DNA from 2 places in the Sporosarcina sp. AD_1 genome. Region 1 is predicted to be linked to the other one. Evidence: a T-box and tRNA genes for the amino acid it is inferred to sense, from the RefSeq annotation. Region 1 holds a T-box; the other holds one or more tRNA genes.

Evidence for each region. The T-box of region 1 lies ahead of alaS (alanine--tRNA ligase). A T-box ahead of a tRNA ligase gene usually reads a tRNA of that ligase, here a tRNA-Ala.
Region 2: it has a tRNA-Ala gene. The T-box ahead of alaS (alanine--tRNA ligase) is inferred to sense a tRNA for this amino acid. The anticodon was not compared.

What each region holds. Positions count from the first base shown of each region.
Region 1 covers NZ_JBPVIR010000001.1:153,596-156,748, reverse strand. Annotated here, with positions in the region: gene recD2 (SF1B family DNA helicase RecD2) at 1-1,345, shown strand, start outside; T-box leader at 1,383-1,590, shown strand; gene alaS (alanine--tRNA ligase) at 1,654-3,153, shown strand, end outside.
Region 2 covers NZ_JBPVIR010000004.1:338,099-341,251, forward strand. Annotated here, with positions in the region: gene ACSW3C_RS10170 (EAL domain-containing protein) at 1-655, shown strand, start outside; gene ACSW3C_RS10175 (hypothetical protein) at 797-1,075, opposite strand; tRNA gene ACSW3C_RS10180 (tRNA-Ala) at 1,579-1,651, opposite strand; gene ACSW3C_RS10185 (DUF2804 domain-containing protein) at 1,719-2,738, shown strand; gene ACSW3C_RS10190 (YusW family protein) at 2,847-3,153, shown strand, end outside.

The DNA.
Region 1 (3,153 bases):
GGAATATGCCAAAAAGCAGGAACCTTTCCCGATTGTATTGGCAGCCCCCACAGGACGGGCAGCAAAACGGATGTCCGAATCGACTGGACTTCCCGCGATGACGATCCATCGTCTTCTCGGCTTCACTGGACAGGAAAAAGATGAGGCGGAAGGCAGGGAAGTCGAAGGCAGGCTGTTGATCATCGACGAGATGTCGATGGTCGATACATGGCTTGCTCATCAGTTGCTGAAAGCGCTGGACGATGAAATCCAAATCTTGTTTGTAGGTGACCAGGATCAGTTGCCGCCTGTAGGACCGGGACAAGTCCTGAAGGATATGCTGGAGTCTGGAAAAATTCCGGTCGTTGAATTGAAAGAGATTTACCGGCAAAGCGCGGGTTCCACGATTATTGAAATGGCCCACATGATCAAGCGCTCTGAATGGAATGACAATCTAATCAAAAAGACATCAGACCGTTCGTTTATCCGCTCGAATGGGGATCAGATTATGAATGTCGTGGAGCAAGTGCTGAAGAATGCATTAGCAAAGGGCCATTCCATTAAAGACATCCAGGTGCTTGCGCCGATGTATAAAGGCACAGCGGGCATTGATGGTTTGAATAAAATGATCCAAGAGATGGTCAATCCGCCGGGTCCCGATCGGAAGGAAGTCGTTTTTGGAGATGTGACCTACAGGATCGGAGACAAAGTGCTTCAGCTTGTCAATCAACCGGAAAGCAATGTATTCAACGGAGATATGGGCGAGGTCATTGCCATTTTGAAGGCAAAGGAAACGGTCGACAAGAAAGAAATGCTCGTCGTCTCGTACGACGGTATCGAAGTCACATACGAACGAAATGATTTGAATCAAATTACATTGGCTTATTGCTGTTCTATCCATAAGTCACAGGGCAGCGAATTCCCGACTGTCATCATGCCAGTCGTCAGAAGTTACCGGAAAATGCTGCGGCGCAACTTGCTTTACACCGGAATTACCCGTGCTAAAAATTTCTTGATACTTTGCGGAGAACCGTCGGAATTCAGGGAAGGAATTAGCAGGACGGATGAACTGGCACGCCAGACGACCCTGAAACAGAGGCTTCAGCTCGGTGAACTGCCGACAGGAGAGGACATTACGGAAGCACCTCTTGTAGCGGATGCAACTGTAGACAGGACTGAAGAGTCCTTGCCTTCTCATGCGGAGAAAGAACCTGCAACAGAGCCGATTGGCGGAAATAGTCCGGAAGAGGTCGAGGCAGAGAGTCAGGACAATATGCAATTGACGAAGGACAATGTCTTGTCAATTGATCCGATGATTGGCATGCAAGGAATGACGCCTTATAACTTTATGGAGGCGACGGATTGACAGGCCAACAATAATTCCCTATAATTCGAGTATCATACGTAATGCGTTGAAGGAGACAGTACGCTTATATCGCTTGAAAAGAGAGGAACCTCGTGGCTGAAAAGGTTCTCATGGCGAATAGGTCGGAACGCTACTCTGGAGTGCAACTAATCATTGCCGTTTGCCGCGTTAAGGCTTCTGAGATACCGGATATATTCTATTCGGTAAATTAGGGTGGTACCGCGAAAATTCACTTCGTCCCTTTGAGGGGCGGAGTTTTTTTATTTTTCGGCGCACCCCTTTGGAAAAATTGAATGGAGGTTAGCAAGATGAAAAAATTGACAGCTGCGCAAATTCGTAAAATGTTTTTGGATTACTTTAAAGAGCATGGGCATAGTGAAGAGCCATCCGCTCCCCTCGTTCCAATTGACGATCCTTCTTTGCTCTGGATTAACAGCGGAGTTGCTACGTTAAAGAAATACTTCGATGGACGGGTTATTCCTGACAACCCACGGATTGTTAACGCTCAAAAATCAATTCGAACAAATGATATCGAGAACGTCGGAAAGACGGCTCGTCATCACACGTTCTTCGAAATGCTTGGCAACTTCTCCATCGGAGATTACTTCAAGGAAGAAGCGATTATCCGTGCTTGGGAATTCCTGACGGACGACAAGTGGATCGGATTTAATCCGGATTTGCTTTCCGTTACAGTCCACCCGGAAGATGAAGAGGCATATATGATCTGGAAAGACAAAATCGGCATTCCGGAAGAACGGATCATTCGTCTGGAAGGAAACTTCTGGGATATTGGTGAAGGCCCGAGCGGCCCGAACTCCGAGATCTTTTATGATCGTGGACCATCCTATGGCGATGATTTCTCTGATCCTGAACTGTACCCAGGGGGAGAAAACGAGAGATATTTAGAGATCTGGAATTTGGTCTTTTCTGAATTCAACCATAATCCGGACCATACGTACACGCCGCTTCCAAAGAAAAATATCGATACCGGCATGGGCTTGGAACGGATGGCATCTGTCATTCAAGATGTTCCGACCAACTTCGATACAGATCTGTTCATGCCGATCATCCATTCCGTTGAGAAGTTGTCTGGCGAAGCATACGGTTCCGATGCTGTGAAAGATACAGCGTTTAAAGTCATTGCGGACCATATTCGAACAGTCGCTTTTGCAATTGGTGACGGAGCGCTTCCTTCCAATGAAGGACGTGGTTATGTCCTCCGCCGTTTATTGCGCCGTGCCGTCCGCTATGCAAAACAACTAGGAATCCAAAAGCCGTTCATGTATGAACTTGTCCCGGTTGTAGGAGAAATCATGGAAGACTTCTACCCGCAAGTGAAGGAAAAACAAGAGTTTATCATGAAGGTTATTAAAAACGAGGAAGTGCGCTTCCACGAAACATTGAACGAAGGACTCTCGATCCTATCAGGCATTATTGAAAAGGCGAAAACATCCGATCATCCGGTCGTTTCCGGTGTAGATGCGTTTAAACTGTATGACACGTACGGCTTCCCGTTTGAATTGACAGAGGAGTATGCAGAAGAAGCAGGAGTCTCTGTTGACCGTGCCGGATTTGATCAGGAAATGGAAAATCAACGGAACCGTGCCCGTGCTGCCCGCCAGGATGTGGACAGCATGCATGTACAGTCAGAGGTTCTTGGGAATATCCATGAGAAAAGCGAATTCATTGGATATGGCCAGCTTGAATGTGATGCAACCATCGTTGCACTGCTGCATGAGGGCCGCCTTGTGGAACATGCTTCCGAAGGACAAGAGATCCAGTTCATTCTCGACCGCACGCCGTTTTAT
Region 2 (3,153 bases), on a different contig from region 1:
AAATTACAGCTCCAACAGTATAGTAAATTCGGTACTGCAAATGGCAAAGGACCTTTCCATCGTCGTAATAGGGGAAGGAATAGAAACAACTGAACAAAAAGATATTTTAGTCAACAAAGAATGTGATTATTTACAGGGCTTTTTATTTAGCCGACCGGTAACACCGGAAAATATGGAGAAATTGCTTGAACGACAGTGGAACCAAGCAGATCAGCCTGTGCCCATTAACGATGAAAAAAGAAAATATTTTAGAATTGAACTTCCATTTCCTCTGGAAGCATTAATGACCGTATCTGAGCTGAATGGAAAGAAAATTCAAGTGAGCAAGGCACGTGTATTAGTAAAAAATATTGGACCAGGCGGTCTTCTCTTTGTCTCAGACATAAAGTTACCTAAAAACGCAGATCTTGTTCTGAAATTCGAACTTACTCTCTTTGGAGACACCCACTCATTTTTCGGCACGATTGTTCATACTTCCAATAAAAACAATCTGAATTATACCGGTGTTCAATTTAAGGCAAAAGATAGCCAACTAAGCAAACATATTAGCCTGTTTAATAGGCTGCAATTAAAGTTGCAAGATTCCCCTATTTTTCCTAATCACTCGTTTGTATTGGAGAATGTAAATACCTATTTTCGCCGCAAGCAAGCTTGAAGCTGTCTATCTCTAATGAAGTCCACAGCGGGATCTTATCTCGCTGTGTTTTTTATTCGCGACCTATCTTCCTCTGCAGCTCGCAGGAAAAGTCATTTAGCCAAAATGTGAACTAATATATTTACTCAAGGATCCGATTCTTCATCCGCTGTTAGCCCAGTAAATTAAACCAATGATAAAATATATAATTACTGAAATCGGTACTACAAGACTTAATAAAATTAATTTCTTTTTATCTTTATTCTCTTTCAAAGCATTAAAGTGAATGGCTAATGTAATGATGGACACTATTAAAGTCGAATTGTGCAAAAATGATGTAAATTTATATATTGGTTCATTGACAATTAAACTATAAATAACAGATATTAGAAGAAACATAGAGGTTAAAATTGCTAAATTAGTGTTAGTGAATATTTTCAATTTTCATCCTCCTTCCCTAAAATCTCATTAAACTAAACTGCCCCGTTAGTGGAAGGACATCATTTCATAATATTTAATATATTTTAACATATATTCCTCATTTTCCTTCTATAATTTCTTTTCAATATCCAATCAGCAAGTGTTTTAACAAGTGAATTAGCAAAGGCACATAAATTTATGCTCTCTTGTTAATACTTGTGCTAATTGTGGTACCAATTCATCAATAGAACGCATCTAAATGTTGATGCAACATCAAAAACGGGGACACCAATTCATATGCGAATTATGTCCCCGAATGCTGTGTTTTTTTGTTCTCTTCCCATCAACCAAACCCGTTAAGACTAGTGCTCCTCGTTTTTTATTGCCGTTTTGCATGTCTTGTTTTTATTTCACTTAGAGTTTACATCATCTTTACATCAACCGTCATTTCCAACCGCTTTTAACGTCATTAAAGCAAAATAAAAAACCCTCTCAAGAGTTAATTTGAAAGGATTTTCGTAAGATGGAGCATACCGGGTTCGAACCGGTGACCTTCACACTGCCAGCGTGACACTCTCCCAGCTGAGCTAATGCCCCGTATATCTGATACAATAAGAGTATACCAAACGATTTTGAAAAAGACAACAGATTGGGGGAGATCTCCTTGCAGCATGCTGAGAGGGAAATTACGGAGCCTGTGCTTCTTTGTGATAAGAAAGGCCAGTTGAATCCGGGGGCTATCGGGTATGCGCGCCGTCCGATCATTCAGAGCAATCTGAAGGGTCATTTCATGCGAAAGAAGAAATGGAACTATTGGTGTGTGTTCGGGGAGGATCTTCTGTTTTCTGCGACCATCAGCCATTTGGATTATGCGGCGGTCTGCTTTGTGTATATGCTGGACTATGAGACGCAGCGGTTTTATGAGAAGCAGATTACGTTGCCGATCGGGCGAAAGATCAAAATGCCGGAAGAGGTGCTGGGCAATGTGAAGTTCATGAATGAACGGATGTCCGTCCAGTTGGTGCATTTGCAGGGAGAGACCCATCTTTCTGTCACCATTCCTGACTTTGACAGTGAAGTACTGCATGCCGACTTGCATATTAAGCATCCCGCGCAGGATGAGTCCCTGAATGTAGTCATTCCGCGGAGCCGGGATGTTTTCCAATTCACCGCGAAGCATCATTCCTTGCCGACTGCCGGCTTCGTAAAAATCGGTTCAAAGCGCTATGATTTTAATCCCGATTATAGCTTTGCCGTGCTGGATTACGGACGCGGCATCTGGCCAAGGGAAGCGCAGTGGAATTGGGCGATGGCCTCGCAACGGGCCGGCGGGCGCCGGATCGGACTCAACTTTGGAGGCAAATGGACAGACGGCACCGGCATGACGGAGAATGCCGTGTTCATTGACGGGAAGATGATGAAAATCCATGAAGATGTCCTTTTTTCATATAATCCATCCAATTACATGGAACCGTGGAAGATCAAAACCCGATTTTCCGATAAAGTCAGCGTGACGTTCACCCCCTTCTTTGAACGAACCGCTACAACGAATGTCCAATTGGTTCAAACCGAAGTGCATCAGACCGTCGGCTATTTCAACGGACGCATTAAGCTGGATGACGGCTCCTTTTTGCTAATTAGGCAAATGCTGGGCTGTTCGGAGGATCATATTGCGAAGTGGTAACTAACCGGCGCTTGCCGGTTTTTTTTATTCCGAAAGTCCTCGGTTTAATTTCCACAAAAGAAGGAAAACTACTAGTAGCAGATATTACGAAGGGATGGTTATGCACGGATGAAAAAAATCCTACTGTTCGGTACCTTGTTAGTAGCCTTTGTTTTCGTGCTGGGCGCATGTGGAAATAAAAAAGACGACACGAAAGGCACGGACCCGAGTAAAGATAGCGTGCAAAATATTAATGACCAAGACGGCGGATCAATGAATACCGGCAACGCCTACGGATTCGATCACTTTGATTTGCAAATCGAAGTCGATGGGAAAGAAGCCATAAAGGATCAATATACAATGGAGAAGGAACTTACCGCCATTTACGTGAATAAACTGACTGGCGTTGACTTGAGAGATACGCAAGCGATGAATG